Regions from separate parts of the Caballeronia sp. SL1002 genome, predicted to be linked through region 2. Evidence: predicted binding sites of a transcription regulator. Region 2 holds the regulator's gene; each other region holds the start of a gene.

Evidence for each region. The regulator LexA, encoded in region 2, represses DNA repair genes until DNA is damaged. The targets are predictions, from matches to a motif close to ACTGTATNNNNATACAGT.
Region 1: a site for LexA is predicted at 3,953-3,970, ahead of AC3D25_RS24615 (DUF2471 family protein). Genes of this name have one in related genera too.
Region 3: a site for LexA is predicted at 3,202-3,219, ahead of AC3D25_RS26770 (VRR-NUC domain-containing protein). Genes of this name have one in related genera too.

Annotation. Positions count from the first base shown of each region.
Region 1 covers NZ_JBYMUW010000005.1:31,050-37,077, reverse strand. The annotation lists gene AC3D25_RS24640 (YceI family protein) at 1-206, shown strand, start outside; gene tdh (L-threonine 3-dehydrogenase) at 203-1,234, opposite strand; gene AC3D25_RS24630 (glycine C-acetyltransferase) at 1,370-2,581, opposite strand; gene AC3D25_RS24625 (helix-turn-helix domain-containing protein) at 2,713-3,318, shown strand; gene AC3D25_RS24620 (CsbD family protein) at 3,575-3,760, opposite strand; gene AC3D25_RS24615 (DUF2471 family protein) at 3,998-4,357, shown strand; gene AC3D25_RS24610 (DUF2252 domain-containing protein) at 4,427-5,857, opposite strand.
Region 2 covers NZ_JBYMUW010000002.1:1,393,664-1,399,691, forward strand. The annotation lists gene cysW (sulfate ABC transporter permease subunit CysW) at 1-768, opposite strand, end outside; gene cysT (sulfate ABC transporter permease subunit CysT) at 765-1,664, opposite strand; gene AC3D25_RS09060 (sulfate ABC transporter substrate-binding protein) at 1,877-2,914, opposite strand; gene lexA (transcriptional repressor LexA) at 3,204-3,857, shown strand; gene AC3D25_RS09070 (hypothetical protein) at 3,978-4,319, shown strand; gene AC3D25_RS09075 (DUF2939 domain-containing protein) at 4,442-5,056, shown strand; gene AC3D25_RS09080 (universal stress protein) at 5,107-5,619, opposite strand; gene nodI (nodulation factor ABC transporter ATP-binding protein NodI) at 5,833-6,028, shown strand, end outside.
Region 3 covers NZ_JBYMUW010000005.1:500,307-506,334, reverse strand. The annotation lists gene AC3D25_RS26780 (glutathione S-transferase family protein) at 271-885, shown strand; gene AC3D25_RS26775 (pyridoxamine 5'-phosphate oxidase family protein) at 904-2,973, shown strand; gene AC3D25_RS26770 (VRR-NUC domain-containing protein) at 3,224-4,915, shown strand; gene AC3D25_RS26765 (alpha-amylase family protein) at 4,912-6,028, opposite strand, start outside.

The sequences.
Region 1 (6,028 bases), on a different contig from region 2:
CCGTCACGCTCGATATGACCTTCAACGGTCACTCAAAAGACCCGCTGACCAAACAGGAAACGCTCGGTTTTTCCGCCGACGGTCATTTCAGCCGCGCGTTGTTCGGCTTGTCAACGTGGTATCCGGCCGTCGGCGACGACGTGCATGTCGCGATTCAGGCCGAATTTTCGCCAGATACGAATGAAGGCGCGGCGGCGGCGCCTTAGACTGTTGTCCAGTCGAGGACGACCTTTCCACTGTTACCCGACAGCATGGTGGCAAAGGCCTGTTCGAAGTCGTCGACGGGAAACGTGTGCGTGAGAATGGGCGAAAGATCGAGGCCGCTTTGCAGCATCGCGACCATCTTGTACCAGGTTTCGAACATCTCCCGGCCGTAGATTCCCTTGATTTCCAGACCCTTGAAAATCACCTGGTTCCAGTCGATCGCAGTCTGCGCGGGTGGAATGCCGAGCAATGCCACTTTGCCTCCGTGGTTCATCGCTTCGAGCAGGCTGGTGAAGGCGCTCGGCACGCCGGACATTTCCAGGCCGACGTCGAATCCTTCTGTCATGCCGAGTTCCGCCATGACGTCGCGCAGCGATTCGCTGGCGACATTCACGGCGCGCGTCGCGCCCATCTTGAGCGCAAGTTCCAGGCGATAAGCGTTCACATCGGTAATCACGACGTTGCGAGCGCCGACATGCCGCGCAATCGCGACCGCCATCACGCCGATCGGCCCCGCGCCCGTAATCAGCACGTCTTCACCGACGAGATTGAACGACAACGCAGTATGCGTGGCGTTGCCGAAAGGATCGAAGATCGCAGCGAGATCATCGGAAATGTCTGCGGGAATCTTGAACGCGTTGAAAGCGGGGATCACGAGGTATTCCGCGAATGCGCCTTCCCGATTCACGCCGACGCCAATGGTATTGCGGCAAAGGTGACGCCGTCCCGCGCGACAATTTCGACAGAACCCGCAGGTAATGTGGCCTTCGCCGGACACGCGGTCGCCAATCTCGAAGCCGCGCACTTCCTGCCCCATCTCGACAATCTCGCCGACATATTCATGGCCGACATGCATTGGCACTGGAATCGTTTTCTGCGCCCAGTCGTCCCATTTCCAGATGTGGATATCCGTTCCACAAATCGCCGTTTTCCGGATACGGATCAGGACGTCGTTGTGGCCGACTTCCGGACGCTTGACCTGCGTCATCGTAAGGCCCGGCGCGCGTTCGAGTTTTGCGAGTGCTTTCATTTTTGGTCTTCCTGACGATGCTGTCTGAGTTCGGCGTTTGGATTTGGCCTTTGCCCGCTCGGGGCGCCGAACTTTATGCGCATCAAGTTTTGGGCAGTGCAGGTGTCGCGTTGCGCTGTAACCTGCCGTCGGTAATCAGCCGCCTTGCGAGATCACGCCGAGCGCGCGACCGACACGCGCGAACGCATCGATAGCACGGTCCACCTGCTCGGGCGTGTGCGCCGCGCTCATCTGCGTGCGGATGCGCGCGCGGCCTTTCGGCACGACCGGATAGGAGAACCCAATCACGTAGACGCCTTCTTGCAGAAGTGCGTCGGCCATCTTCGATGCGAGTTGCGCGTCGCCCAACATCACCGGGATGATCGGATGCTCACCCGGCACGAGCGTAAAGCCGAGTGCGGTCATCGCCGATCGAAACCGGGCGCCGTTTTCACTGACCCGCTTTCGCAGCGCCGCGCCTTCGTCGCTCGCAAGTAGTTCGATCACGCCGAGCGACGCCGCCGCGATGCTCGGCGCCAACGTATTCGAGAACAGATACGGACGACTGCGTTGCCGCAACAATTCGACAATTTCCTTGTGCGCTGCGACGTAACCGCCGGAAGCGCCGCCGAGCGCCTTTCCCAGTGTTCCGGTGAAGATATCGACCCGATCCGCCACGCCGCAATGCTCTGGCGTTCCGCGTCCGTTTGCGCCGACAAAACCAACCGCGTGGGAATCGTCGACCATGACCAGCGCACCATAGCGATCCGCAAGATCGCAGATGCCCGTGAGGTTGGCGATGATTCCGTCCATCGAAAATACGCCGTCGGTGGCGATCATCTTGAAGCGCGCCCCTGCGGCGTCCGCCTCCTGCAAACGCGCTTCGAGGTCCGCGAGGTCGTTGTTCCGATAGCGAAAGCGCTTTGCCTTGCAAAGCCGCACGCCGTCGATGATGCTGGCGTGATTGAGTTCATCGCTGATGATTGCGTCTTCATCGCCAAGCAACGTCTCAAAAAGGCCGCCGTTGGCGTCGAAGCAACTCGAATACAGAATGGCATCGTCGGTCTGAAGAAAATCGGCGAGCGCCTTTTCAAGTGTCTTGTGTACGCTCTGCGTGCCGCAGATAAATCGCACCGAGGCCATTCCGAAACCGTCGCGTTCAAGGCCGCGCTTCGCCGCATCGATCAGCCGTGCGTCGTCAGCCAGCCCAAGATAGTTGTTCGCGCAAAAGTTAAGGACTTCGGCGCCGCCCGCCAGCGTAATTGCCGACGATTGCGGACTTGCGATCACACGTTCCGCCTTGTAGAACCCCGCCGCACGAATTTCGTCGATCGTCGTCTGGACATGGCTCAAGTATTTTTGCTTCATCGGCGTCTCGGGTTGGTCATGGCGATGCCGGCACGCATCGGTCCTGTTATAGTCGATCGATCAGAATGGACAAGTTCGATATTTCGAACGCATTTCCAATATGCCGAACAATGTAAAGGATTGAAGCGCCGATGGCAAGCACGAGCACGAGGGAGAATACGAGCGCACAGACTGTTTCGACAGTCGCAGCGCCGCCGCGCGTCGGCGAACAGATTCAGCGACTTCGCAATGAGCGAAAGCTGACGCTCGACGATTTATCGCGAGCAGCGGGCGTTTCGAAGTCGATGTTGTCGGAAATCGAGCGCGACAAGGCGAATCCGACCATCGCTGTTGCATGGCGCTTGACGAATGCGCTCGGCATTAGCCTGGACCAGCTTTTTGCGCAGCAAAAGGAAGTCGACACTATTCGCATCGTCGGTCCTCACGACATTCCGACACTAAATGGCGCCGATGGCGCGTATCAACTGCGCGTTTGGGGACCCATAGATCTGGCGGGGAAATTCGAGTGGTACGAACTCACGCTGACGCCGGGACGGTCGCTCGTTTCTAACGCCCACGAGCCGGGCACGCGCGAGCATTTGACTGTGCTTCAAGGCTCAATCGAGATCGACGCATCGGGAACCAGCAAGCGCGTAAAGATCGCGGAAACCGCGCGTTATTCAGCCGATGAACCCCACGCTATTCGGAATGTCGGGCGTGGCGAGGCTAAAGCCTTACTCGTGGTCGTTCACGTTTGATTTCAAACGCCGTCGCGCGAGTGGCGCGAGTGGCGCGGGCTGCGGGGGCTGCGGGGGCTGCGGGGGCTGCGGGGGCTGCGGGGCTGCGGGATGCGGGGTTGCGGGGCTGCGGGGCTGAAACTTGATGCGCATAAAGTTTCCCTCGACCCGCCGGACGGTTCTTCGTCGATACACCCAAAAAAGCGGGACGCACGCGTCCCGCTTCGAACCTTACGCAACTGCTTCGTGCGCTTTCGTTCCGATGCTGCCTTGAAAATCACGGTTTCTTCAGGGAATCCTTTACGTCTTCACGCGCATCCCCAACGCCCTTTCGGACTTTCCCAGCTGCCTGCTGTAAATCGCCCTTGATTTCCTGCTTCTTGTCACCGGTCACCTTTCCGACCACTTCGTTGACCTTGCCCTTCGCCTGCTCGACCAGACCATCCGTTTGATCCTTATTCATCTTTCGTTCTCCTTGTAGTTGATTAGCTTACGCGCTGGGGCCGTTACGAACGCCGAGCGCGCCCTCCGTACGGGATAACAATGCGCGCTTCCCGCTCGCCGGCCTAGGCGTGCGCGTCTGATTAACCCGTAGGCGGAATCGCACAGACACAGAGTTTCGGCGGCGCGACGCTAAATGAACGTTGCGACAAGTACTGTATGTTTGTACAGTATACGGCGACGGCTTGAGGGGACGACGATGGACAAATTAGACGAGCAACTCAGCAAGAAAGAATTTGCCCGCGCGGTGCGGGACCTGGAACGCATCACGCGCGCGGTATCGGCACGGTATATCGTGCAGGGCGTGCCGCTCACGTGGCGCCTTCTGCACGCAATCGAGGCGGAGGCGGTCGCTGATCTCGGTTTCGCCGGGCGGCACGAGCCGACTTTACGCGAGCTTTTCGCGCGACCGGGCGAATTCCAATACCCGGAAACGGATGATGTCGTCGATTTCAGTGCGACGAACGCGTTGCCGGCCGTATTTGCATTTGCCGTCGATGCTTACGAGCGGGCAGCGCAACAGGGGCGACCGGCCCTCGCCGTCGCCGTCGCGCATTGATCGTTTGCGGCATAGCAGCGCGCGCTTGCCGCGCGGCGGCATGCCGCAAACCGCCATGGCGCGCGCCGACTAAGTCGTGAAATCGGCGGCCATGTCGGCGTCGGTTCGCGCTTCGAGGCGACCGTTTCGGCAGGCAACCCGAAACGCGTCGAAATCGCGTTCCACCTGGTCCGCATAGGCGCTGCCATAGCGCATCAACGTTTCGGCCATGCGCGAGCCGCTGCCGATATATCCGGAAATTTCAGGCGCGCGACCGCTCGCTTTTGCGTGTGCCCGTGCGAGAACCCAGCCGCACAAAGCCGCGTACTCGCGAAAAGCTCCCGCGTTGAAGAGTTCGAGTTCGGCGGAGATTTTCATGTCGCGAAGTTGGCGGATGTACATCGGACGCCCGAGCGGGCCGGTCGCCCATCCCAGAAACGGATCGGTCGCCGCCTGCATCAAGCGCTGGCCGGTCACGACGCGCCGTCCGTCGTGAAGCTCGGAAGCGTTCGCGCCGGCGTCGTCGAAAAACATCGACACCACCGACGCCGCCGATTCCTTCAGTTGCAGGAAAAGCGGTTTCCCGATCGGGTCGGTCATCAGGAAAACGAGGCAACGCGTACCGACGCTTCCCACGCCGACCACCTTGAAGGCCACGTCTTTCAGCGCGAATTGGGAGAGCAATTCGGCGCGGTCGGCGGTGATCGTCGTCATGTATTCACGCAAGACTGGCGCGAGAAGCTCTTCGCGCGTACCGGTGAGTTTCATCCAGTCTTCGTCCGGGCCGAAGAGCGTACTGTCGCCGTGAATGTGAAACACGCCGGGCGGCGCGTCCCGAATGCGCCATTCGCCCGGCTCGTTTTCCTCCGCCAGTTTCGGCAACACGCTTTCGTGCGTGCGCCGCGACGCGCGGGCGATTCCGCGCTTGACGCGTCGCCGCGCATCGTCCGTGCTTACCGTCTCGTACAGGCGGTCGAACGTAATCCGCTCGTACCAGAGTTCGAGCGCGCCCATCTCCGCATATTCGTCAATGCGCGTCTGATAGCTCTGCGCCACGAGGAACGCGAATTCGTCGGCGGCCGCGTTGCCGTGTCCGAGCGTGCGACCGGCGACGGTAAAACTCGCGACCAACCGCTTCAGATCCCACTCCCACGGTCCTAGCGCAGTTTCGTCGAAATCGTTGAGATCGAAAATCAGCGCGCGTTCGGGCGTCGCGAATCCGCCGAAATTGGACAAGTGGCAGTCGCCGCAAATTTGGAGATGGATACCGCTATCGGGCGTGCCGGCCAGATCGTGCGCCTGCACGATCGCGCTGCCACGGAAGAATGTGAATGGGGAAACGAGCATGCGCCCGTATCGCAAGGGGACGAGCGCGCCGACGCGCCCGGCGCTGCTTCTCTGCAACAAATCGACGGCATCGCGATCGACGTTTCCGACCGTCTCGTGACTTCCCCGAGGTACCGCGCTGCGAGCCGCCCGTCCGCGTGCCCGACGTTCCTGGATCAACGGCAACGATGCCATATTGCTGCTCCTTTCTTTTACTTGTGTGTAGGACGGCAAGGCGTTAATGGTGACAGTAGGCGAGGTCGCTATCGCGAGGCAAGAAAAAAGGAGACGGCGCGTTTTATGGGTTGACCGGATGCATCTATCAGGTCACGATATCTCTCGATATCTAAGCAACTAACGGATAAA
Region 2 (6,028 bases):
AATCTCGACGTGAAGCGGCATCGTGTCGGTCTGTCCGCGGATATGTCCCGACACCACGGACACCGCGCCAAACTCGCCCATCGCGCGCGCGTTACAGAGAATCACGCCATACAGCAGCCCCCACTTCACATTAGGCAGCGTGACGCGTCGAAAGATCTGCCAGCCGGAAGCGCCGAGCACGTGTGCGGCTTCTTCCTCGTCGTTGCCCTGCGCCTGCATCAGCGGAATCAGTTCGCGCGCGACGAACGGGAACGTGACGAAAATAGTGGCGAGCACGATCCCCGGCACGGCGAAAATGATCTGCACGTTGTGATCGAGGAGCCACGGTCCGAACCATCCCTGCGCGCCGAACATCAACACATAGATCAATCCGGAAATCACCGGCGACACCGAAAACGGCAAGTCGATCAACGTCGTCAACAGCGCCTTGCCGCGAAACTCGAACTTCGCGATACACCACGACGCCGCCAGCCCGAACACGACATTCAGCGGCACGGCGATGGCGGCGGTGATTAACGTGAGCTTGATCGCCGACCACGCGTCCGGGTCCTTCAACGACTCGAAGTAATACTCGACGCCCTTGCTGAACGCCTGCACGAACACGGCGGCGAGCGGCACCACGAGGAACAGCGCGAGAAACATGAGCGCCACGCCGGTCAGCACCCAGCGCACGGCGCGCGGCTCGGTGACGGGATTGAGCGTATGCACTTCACGGCCCGCTCGCGCGGTCCCGAGCGGGGCGACGGCTTTCTGATCCGGCGAACTCATGGGCGGCTCCCTTCGACATGCAGCGAACCCGCAACCGCAGGCGCGGCCGGCCCGGCGCCGCCACGGCTCGTGCGCCGTTGCAGGAACCATTGCAGCGTGTTGATCAGGAGCAGCATCAGGAACGAGACGCACAGCATCACGACCGCGATCGCCGTAGCGCCCGCGTAGTCGTACTGTTCGAGCTTCGTGATGATGAGCAGCGACGTGATCTCGGACTTCATCGGCACGTTGCCGGCGATAAAGATCACCGAGCCGTATTCGCCGAGCGCCCGCGCGAACGCGAGCGCGAAACCGGTCAGAAGCGCGGGGAAAAGCGAGGGCAGCACGACGCGCCGGAACGTGAGCCAGCGCGTCGCGCCGAGGCACGCGGCCGCCTCTTCCTGCTCGCGCTCGAAGTCTTCGAGCACCGGCTGCACCGTGCGGACGACGAACGGCAGGCCGATAAACGTCAGCGCCACGAGCACGCCGAGCGGCGTGAACGCGACCTTGATGCCGAGCGGCGCGAGATACTGGCCGATCCACCCGTTGGTCGCGTACACGGCCGCGAGCGAGATGCCGGCGACCGAGGTCGGCAGCGCGAACGGCAGATCGACGACGGCATCCACCACGCGCTTGAACGGAAACTCATAACGCACAAGCACCCACGCGACCAGAAAGCCGAACACGGCGTTGATCAGCGCGCCACCGAGCGCCGCGGTAAACGTGAGCCGATACGACGCGACCACGCGCGGCGAAGTAACCGCGCGCACGAACTGCGCCCAGTCGAGCGTGGCCGTTTTGGCGAAAGTCGCCGCGAGCGGAATCAGCACCACGAGGCTCAAGTAAGCCAGCGTGATGCCGAGCGTCAGGCCGAAGCCGGGCAGCGCGCTCGGCTTGCGGAAAGTCAACGTCGTCATGCTTCGTTCATCCTGTTCCAGCGCGCCCGCCGTGCGTGAATGCCTGGCACGTAGAGCGCTGAGGGGTCACCGCCGCGAAATACAGCAGCGTCGCGGCGGCGTCGTTATGTGCGGTCGAGCCGCTTATGGGCACTGCTATTCTTTCGATGCTTCGGTCAGGCGATTCTAGACGCGGCGCGGGCATCGCACACACGACTCACCCGCGCAATGATTTACTGCGGCTGATAGATCGAATCGAACACGCCGCCATCGGCGAAATGCGTTTTCTGCGCCTTGGTCCAGCCGCCGAACGTATCGTCGACCGTATAGAGCTTCAGCTTCGGAAACTGCTTCGTGAGCGCGGCCGGCACTTTGCTGGAGCGCGGGCGATAGAAATTGCGCGCCGCGATTTCCTGCCCTTCCTCGCTATACAGATATTGCAGATACGCTTCGGCCAGCTTGCGCGTGCCATGACGATCGACGACCTTGTCCACCACCGCGACCGGCGGCTCGGCCAGAATGCTCACCGACGGCACCACGATCTCGAATTTGTCAGAGCCAAATTCTTTCAGCGACAAAAACGCCTCGTTTTCCCACGCGATCAGCACATCGCCCTGACCGCGCTGCACGAAACTCGTCGTCGCGCCGCGCGCGCCGGAATCCAGCACGCCGGCATTCTTATAGAGCGCCGACACGAATTCCTTCGCCTTCTGCTCGTTGCCGTTCGGCTGGTGCAGCGCGTACGCCCACGCCGCCAGATAATTCCAGCGCGCGCCGCCCGAGGTCTTCGGGTTCGGCGTGACAATCGACACCCCCGATTTCGCCAGATCGTTCCAGTCCTTGATCTGCTTCGGATTGCCCTTGCGCACGAGGAACACGATCGTCGACGTATAAGGCGACGCGTTGTCCGGCAGCCGCTTTTGCCAGTCGGCGTTGACGAGCCCCTTGCCCGCCAGCGCGTCGATGTCGTACGCCAGCGCAAGTGTCACGACGTCCGCCTGGAGCCCGTCCAGAACGGCGCGCGCCTGTCCGCCCGAGCCACCGTGCGACTGCTTGAAGGTCACGGTTTCGCCCGTTTCGGCTTTCCACTTCTTTGCAAACGCCTGATTGAAATCCTGATACAACTCGCGGGTCGGATCGTAGGAAACGTTCAGGAACGACGTATCCGCATGCGCCTGCGCGATCATTCCCGCGCCCGTCGCCGCACCCAGCACCAACGTTGCCAGCAGTCGCCGCGACCGCGCCCCGAAACCCGTTTTCAGACTAAGCATTCCCCGTTCTCCGTCGTTGTGAGTTGATGGAGCGAGTCTATCGACGGGCTTTCATTATTAAAAATAATTGTTCTTCATTTTTTAATACTCAAAAGTGGTAATGACGGCTGGGCGCGGCGTTGCGGCACGAAAACCGATGTTCGAGCGATCAAAATAAGGCGCGAAAACCCTTGCTCGCGAGGCTTGCACGCCGAACTTCAAGTAAAGCTTGAAATGCGCGAGATACTGTATAAAAATACAGTCACCTGTCCATCCATACAGTGCACCAGAGGCCTTGCCAGTGACAAAAATGAGCAAACTAACCGCGCGGCAGCAAGAGGTGTTCGAACTGATCCAGCGCGCCATCGAGCGCACCGGTTTTCCGCCGACGCGCGCCGAGATTGCCGCCGAGCTGGGTTTTAGTTCCGCGAACTCCGCCGAAGAGCATTTGCGTGCCTTGGCGCGCAAGGGTGTGATCGAACTGGCGGCGGGTGCGTCGCGCGGTATTCGTCTGCTTACGGGCAACATGGAGGACGCGCCGCACCAGTTCACGCTGCCGCACGCCAGCATCATGCAGTTGTCGTTGCCGCTTGTCGGGCGCGTCGCGGCGGGCAGTCCGATCCTCGCGCAGGAACATATCGCGCAGACCTATATGTGCGACCCGGCGCTCTTTTCGAGCCGTCCGGACTATTTGCTCAAGGTGCGCGGTCTTTCCATGCGCGACGCGGGCATTTTCGACGGCGACCTGCTCGCCGTGCAGAAAAAGACCGAAGCGAAAGACGGGCAGATCGTGGTCGCGCGAATCGGCGACGACGTCACGGTCAAGCGCTGGAAACGGCGCAAGGACGGTGTCGAGCTGATCGCCGAAAACCCGGATTACGAAAATATCTTCGTTGCGTCGGGCAGCGCGGAGTTTGCGCTGGAAGGAATCGCGGTCGGTTTGATTCGATCCGGCGAGTTCTAAATAGCGCGGGTTCGGACCAGCACGGCTGATCCGGGCGGCGCAATCCATCAAATCGATATTGCAAGACGGCGGCCGCACTCGCGGCGCGCCGCGGTGTGTCCTATTGTCTGGAGAAACATCATGGAACGATTCGCCCGTTTGTTGCCCTTCCGTCAGTTTGGCCGCCTGCGTCACTTGCGTTCACTTATGTCGTGCAAGCTGCGAACAGCTGCCGCAGACGTCGCGTCGGCCACGCCCGGCCTGTTCGATGAATTGCCGGCGCTGCCCTCACGCCAACCGGCGTTTGCGCGCGTTTCATTGAGTTCGTCGGTGCATGCACAGGCGGAACGGCGCGCGCCGGTGCGGATCTATCGCGGGGAATCGCGCGTCATCATGGTCGGCAATATCGACGAGGTGTCGCGCATGATCGACCGTTGTATCGACGAAGAACGTGCCGGTGTCGAGGGTGGGCTTTTCGCCTGATGGACTTCGGCTCGACTTCGGCTCGACCGCGGCGAGAAAGGACAAACGCAATTTCCGGGATCAAACGCGCACGAATGCGGTCCATTCAGGGACCCTGGTAATCAGAAAAGGCGCTCGACCGTATGACCCGTACCCGTAAGTCCGTTCTCGTCACGCTTGTACTCATCGTTGTCGCCGCGGCATGTGCGCTGTTGTACGCGTCGCCGTATATCGTGCTGGATCGCGTGAAGCGCGCGGCCGACGCGCGCGACGCCGCAACCGTGAATCAGTACGTCGATTTCCCCGCGCTGCGCGACAGTCTCAAGGAGCAAGTGTCCGGACTGCTGACGCGCCGTCTGGATATTCAAAAAAGCGGGAATCCGCTGGCGGTGATCGGCGCGATGATCGGTGCGGCGCTAGTCGGGCCGCTGGTCGATTCCTACGCCACGCCTGACGGCGTGGCCGCGATTCTCAACGGCATCCCGCCGCAAGGGAATCCTGGCGAGCGCCCGCCGCCGCCGGTCGCCGCGTCACCGGATGCGTCCGCCGCCCCGGCCAACGCACCCGCTCCGGCGTCTCCCGCGACCCACGCCGATGAAGCGCAAAAGCCGCCGCCGCAAACCGCGGCGGCCTATCGCGACGTCAACACGTTTGTCGTCACGTATCAGCACGGCGCGGGCGATGCGCATTATTCCGCGATCTTCCGTCGCACCAACTTGATTTCGTGGAAGCTGGTCGCGGTGGATCTCAACGGATAGCGGCAAGCTGAGCCGTCGAAAAAGCACGCGCCCAGCGGAAACCAAACGCGCTAAACGCTGGCTTCGGCTGTGCGGGCGGCTTTGCGCGCGGCATCCTCGGCTTCAGCGGCCTCTTCCGATTCACCCGCCGCGCACACGGCAACCAAAATGCTGCACGAGACGCGATCGAGCAGCGGCGTATTACCCGCGCCCATCCACCAGCGCGCCAGTCCGTTACGGCAGCGATGCCCGACCACGACCAGATCCACTTTGAGCGTCTCGGCGAGATTCGCGATTTCATCGATCGGATGACCGAACGCGAAGTGGCCCTGTGCGGGCAAGCCGCGTTCGGTGAGCCAGTCGACGCCTTCCTGCAGGATGTCGCGCGCGGCATCCTCGAAACGGCCGCAGGCCATATCGGTCAAGAGGCCCGCGCTTTGTGCGATGCTCGAACGCATATCGACCACCGCGAGCACATGCGTCTCGGCTTTCAGTTCGATGGCGAGGTTCGCGCCCTGCCGGAGCGCCTTGCGGCCTTCGCGGGTGCCGTCGTAACAAAGAAGGATTTTCTGGTAGCTCGCCATGATGGTTCTCCTCGCCCCCGGGAATTCGGCGCGGCGTTGCCTGCATGATCGTGCGTCGCCGCTGGCATGGCAACGATGGAAAACGCTGATGCGTCGAAACGCGTCCGAAAGGTTGAAGCGGGGTTCGTGCCAGGCGCGCGCCAGCCTTGATCGATAGGGCTCCTCGCGCTGTTCGCCAATGCTTCGTGCACGACACACCGTCGCCATGCGCGCATCGGGTGCGCCACGGGTCCGCGCGAGCGCCGCCGTGGTGCGTGCATTAAACTAGCCCGCTCGTCCTTCTTCCAAAAAACGCAGGCTAAAGGCATGTCAGACGTAGCAGATTCAACGGCTTCCGGCGTCGCCGCCATCGAATTTTCGGACGTCCGGAAACATTACGGCGACAAGGTCGTCGTCGACGGGCTTTCGT
Region 3 (6,028 bases), on a different contig from region 2:
GGCTTCAAGGCTCGACATGCTGTCTTTGCCGCGTTGACGCGACAATCAATAATCGGCCGTTCAAATTGGAGTTTCGGTGACCTCCTCTTTTAAAGCTTTTCAATAAGGCCATTGATGTGAACACGCCGCAGGCCCTGAGCCAGCTTAAATGGAACGCCGATCGTTCTCGATACGAGAAAAGTGCATTCTCGCCGCGCTGGTTTCTCAATGCGCGCAACGCGCCTAGGATGCATTCATGTCGCCACGTATGCACTCAAGGAGCCGCAAAAAATGAAGCTATATCATCACCCGCTGTCCGGCCACGCGCATCGCGCTGTGCTTTTCGTGTCGTTGCTCGACGTGGCCGCCGAGCTGATCGAAGTCGATCTGGCTAACGGCGCGCACCGGGCGCCCGAGTTTCTGAAGATGAATCCGTTCGGGCAGATTCCGGTGCTTGTAGATGGTGAAACCGTAGTCACCGATTCCAACGCGATCCTCGTTTATCTCGCGACACGCTTCAAGCGCAGCGACTGGTTGCCGACGACGCCCGAAGGTGCAGCCGCGGTGCAGAAGTGGCTATCCGTGGCGGCGGGCGAGATCATGTACGGTCCCGCCGCGGCGCGGCTCGTGACGGTGTTCGGCCGCTCGTTCAACGCTGACGAAGTGATCGCGCGTGCGCATCACATCCTGACGCTGATCGAATCGCATCTCGCCAGCGAGCAGTGGCTCGCTGCCTCGCATCCGACTATCGCCGATGTCGCGCTCTACAGCTATATCGCCCGCGCGCCCGAAGGCTTCGTCGATCTCTCGCCCTACGCGAACGTCAACGCGTGGCTTGCGCGCGTCGAGTCGCTGCCGGGCTTCGTGCCCTTCCAGACCACCCGAGCCGGATTGACGGCGGCTTGATTACGCGGAGTGATCGCCATGTCTGCACAAGTAGAAGCCTCGGCGTGGCACGCCGGCGAGCTCGCGATGCAGCAGCATGCGGGCGTGGTAGAGAAAATGCGCGAAGTCGGACGGCGCGTCGTCAGATCGAGCATGCCCGAGCAACACCGGACATTCTTCGCTCAGTTGCCGTTCGTCGTGCTCGGCACGGTCGACGATAACGGCGACGCGTGGGCAACCGTGCGCGCCGGGCTTCCGGGATTTACCTATTCGCCGGATCCGCGGACGCTGCAATTGCGCGTCGCGTCCGAACCCGATGACCCAGCGGCACGCGGGATCGGCGAAGCGAAGCCTGTTGCCCTGCTCGGTATCGACCTTTCTACGCGCCGTCGCAACCGCATGAACGGAACGGTGCGGCGCGTGAACGCGGACGGCTTTGCGATCGGTGTCGAGCAGAGCTTCGGCAACTGTCCGCAATACATTCAGAAGCGGGCACCATCGTTCACGCGCGATCCCGGCTCGCCGTCCGACTTCGGTGCAAGCGAGACTACGAATATCGACGAGCGCGCTCGCGCGATCGTCGCGCAAGCGGATACGTTTTTCGTTGCGTCATATGCAGAGCGCGACGATGGACGGCAACAGGTGGACGTATCGCATCGCGGCGGCAGGCCGGGGTTCGTCCGGCTCGATGCGGACGGCGGTCTGACGATCCCGGACTTCGCCGGGAATCTTTTCTTCAACACGCTCGGCAATATCCTGTTGAACGGGGAAGCGGGACTGGTGTTCCCCGACTTCTCGACCGGCGACTTGCTGCAAATGTCGGGCGACGCCGAGGTCATTCTCGACTCGCCGGATATCGCCGCGTTTCAAGGCGCGGAACGCGTGTGGCGCTTCATGCCGCGTCGCGTGGTGTATCGGCGGCAGGCGCTGCCGCTTGTCTGGACCCGCGAGCGCAATCATGCGGGCGAGTTGCGCGACGAAGGCGCGTCGCCGAATGCGTTGATGACGGGAACGTGGGACGAAGCCGCTGGCCGGCTCGCTGCCATAGCGCATGCCGACACGTGGCGCGCCATGCGGATCGCGAAAATCGTCGATGAAAGCGCGGCGATCCGCTCGTTCCATCTCGAACCCGCCGACCACGCCGGGCTGATTGCACATCGTGCCGGGCAACACCTGCCCATTCGCGTGACGCTGCCCGGCGCCACGACGCCCGTGATTCGCACCTATACGCTTTCGGTTGCACCGTCGGACGGCGTGTATCGCATCAGCGTCAAGCGCGAAGGCGCCGTGTCGCGCCATCTTCACGACACGCTCAAGGTCGGCGATCTAGTTGAAACGCGCGCGCCAGCGGGAAGTTTCGTGATCGATGCTTTGGAAACGCGTCCGGCGGTGCTGCTCGCGGCAGGTATCGGTATCACGCCGATGCTCGCGATGCTTAAGGATGTCGTGTATGAAGGACTCCGCAAGCGCCGCATTCGCCCGACCTGGCTGTTCTATTCGGCGCATTCGCTCAAGGAACGCGCATTCGATACGGAACTTCGGCAACTCGTGACGCGCGCTCAGGGCAGCGTGCAACTCGTGCGCACGCTAACCGATGCCGAGGACGCCGAGCACGGACGGGATCGTGAAGCGACGGGACGTATCGATATGGATCTGCTGCGGGCAAAGCTCCCCTTCGACGACTACGACTTCTACTTGTGCGGCCCCTCCGCGTTCATGCAAGCCATGTATGACGGTTTGCGCGCGCTGAATGTCGCGGACGCGCGCATTCACGCCGAATCGTTCGGACCTTCGGCATTGAAACGCGATAACGATCGCAGCCATGCAGCCGAGGCCGCCGACAACTCGGTTCCCGTAGCCTTCGTGATATCGGGCAAGGAAGCGAACTGGACGCCCGGCAGCGGCACTCTACTGGAACTGGCCGAACGCCAGGGCCTTAAGCCCGAGTTCGGATGTCGCGGAGGAACTTGCGGGACCTGCCGGACAAAGATCGTGAAGGGCGAAGTGGCATATTCGAATGCGCCGTCCTTCGATGTGGCCGCCGATGAAGCGCTGATTTGCTGCGCCGTGCCGGCCGCCGAAGCATCGACGTTGCAACTGGAAATGTGACTGGCGAGCGCTAAGCGCCCGGCTTGATCTAGGCAAGTTCGAGCACCTCGCGGATCGAATCGGAACGCGATTCCGGGACCGGCTAGCCAATGCGCGTTTCGCGACGCGATATCGCGCTCCGATCCGCTGACTCGCAATCATGGTCGATGCCGCCAAGGCGCTCCGTGCAGAACTGCGCACGTCGGCTCTGCCGACTCGCTGAATTTTCGCGATGACGGTATCATAAGCGCTGTATATCCATACAGCACTTATGACTCTTGTCCCGATCCCGGCCGAATTTCAGCGGCGCTATTACTATCTTCTGAATTTCGAGCGCGCACTCGACTGGTTGAACGCGCGCTACGGCGACCTGTGGAACGACGAGGAACGCGCGTTTCTCGATCGATTCCCGGCGTTGCCGTTGCCATCGCGCGCGCTCGTCGTTCGCATGCTGATGCGCAACGGTCCGCTTTTTCGCACAAGCAAGCTGGCCTACGCGGAAATTGGCTGTCCGGTTCAGGCAGCTAAATGGCTTAGCGATCCAGGCTATATCGATGCCGATCCGACACTCACGCTGGATGAAATATTCGACTCGCACACCAAGGCCGAGCTCATCGAAATGTTTCCGGAAGCGCTAGCGGCTTCGAATACCCGTAAGGCCGAACTCCGCGACAGTCTGCATGCATGGGATACGACCGCGCAACGCTACGGCGCGTGGCGTCCCGCTTCCGCAGAGCGCATTTTTCGCTTCAAGCTCGACTCGCTTTGCGATCGGCTAAGACTGATGTTTTTTGGCAATCTGCATCAGAGATGGTCCGAATTCGTTCTGACGGATCTCGGCGTGTTTCGTTACGAGCAAGTTGCATTCGATCCGACCTCACGGCCGTTTCAAAGCCGCTTCGATATCGACGTCTTTCTGTCACTGCACGCTTATCGCGAATTGCTGGATGCTTACGAGCAGATCGATGGCGCACCGACGCTCGAACAAATGATCCACGAGATCGAAGCACTGACTTGCGGCCAGCCCTGGCTGGAACAAAAGCGCCAGAAGCTGCTGTTTCGAATCGGCCAGTATTGCGAGCGCAAGAAGCAATGGGATCGCGCGCTTGAGGCGTATTCGAACTGCCGGTTTCCAGGCGCACGGCATCGGCGTCTGCGTGTCCTCGAGCAATCCGGATTCGTATCCCACGCTTACGATCTTGCGCTCGACGCATACGGCAAGCCAGAAAGCGAAGAGGAAGCCCAACGGGTCGCGCGGATGCTGCCGCGTTTGCGGCGCACGCTGGGTCTCGCCGCGAAGCGCGTCGAACGGCCGCGAGGTATCGATCGTATCGAACTCGCGCTACCGAGGCCGACGGTGCCCGATTCTGTCGAAAGAGTGGTCAGGGAAGCACTGTTTCATCCCGATGCACCCGTTCACTATGTCGAGAACGCCTTGATCAATGCGCTGTTCGGTCTGCTCTGCTGGGACGCGATTTTTGCGCCTCTGCCTGGCGCGTTCTTCCATCCCTTTCAGCGCGGCCCCGCCGATCTCCACGCGCCCGATTTCCACGAGCGTCGACGCGACGCGTTCGAACGCTGTCTCACGCAACTGGACACCGACGAATACAAGCAGCTCATCCGAGCCCGATTCGCCGCGAAATGCGGCGTACAGTCGCCGTTCGTTCACTGGGGCGTGCTGACCGGCGAACTGCTCGAAACGGCGCTTACCTGCTTTCCCGCCGCGCATCTCAAGCTTTGCTTCACGCGCATTGCCAACGACGTCGGAAGCCATCGCACCGGCCTGCCCGATCTGATTCGATTCTGGCCGACCGAAGGCCGCTACGAAATGATCGAGGTGAAGGGTCCGGGAGACCGGCTGCAAGATAACCAGATCCGCTGGCTCGCCTATTGCACGGCTCATGACATTCCCGTGCGAGTCGTCCATGTCCGATGGGTAGACGACCCGCAGCAATCCGCTTAGACCTCGCTGCGCTTAAGCAGGTAATCGAGCCCCCCCATGCGATACCAGCGGTATCCATAAGGCTCCAGCACGACGCTATGACGTCCGTCGTCGCCCGCGCGGCTGTGATCGTCGGACAAGAGACTCACGAGCAGGTCCTCGGCCGGATCGCAGCAGCCCGAGCGGAATTTCACGGTACACGCAGCGGCGCTGAAATTGTGCAGGCACAGCACCGAGTTGTTACGCCAGTCGTAACGCAAAGCCAACACGTCCTGCCGCGATGTTCGCAACACGGCGAAATCGCCCCAGCTGATTTCCGGAACCTCACGACGCATACGAATCACGCGCTCGGTCCAGTTGAGGAGCGAATCGGGATCGCGGCGTTGACTCGCGACATTCACGCGCTCGAAGCCGTATGGTCCATCCGAAATAACGCGCGCAACCGGCCGTTCGTTCTTCGTGAATCCGGCGTGCGGCTCGCCAGACCATTGCATCGGCGTGCGTGCGCATTCTCGCTCGGGCAGCCGCAGATCGTCGCCCATGCCGATCTCGTCGCCATAGCGGATCACCGGCGTGCCCGGCAACGTGAGCATGAGGCTATAGGCAAGCTCCAGACGCCTCCGGTCGCCATTGAGCATCGGCGCAAGCCGGCGACGAATGCCGCGTCCGTAAAGCTGCATATCCGCGTCCGGACCGAATTCCGCGAATACCGCAGCGCGTTGTTCCGGTGTCAGGCGACCGAGATCGAGCTCGTCGTGATTGCGGAGGAACACGCCCCACTGCGCGGCCGCGGGGCGTGGCCGCGTCGACATCAGCGCCTTCTTGAGCGGCGCGGTGTCCGCGGTCGCAAGCGTATAGAACGTGTTCTGATTGACCTGGAAATTGAACATCATTTGCAGGCGCTCTCCGTCATCGCCGAAATAATCGAGGTCGGTGTCCGGCAGAACATTCGCTTCGGCGAGAATGATCGCGTCGCCTTTGCGCCATTGCAGGAACTCACGGAACGTCCGCAACATGTCGTATTGCTCGACCGGACGCTTGACCTTCGCGCCCTTAGTCGCGATGACGAACGGCACCGCGTCCATCCGGAAACCCGATACGCCAAGCTGGATCCAGAATCCCATGATCTTGAGC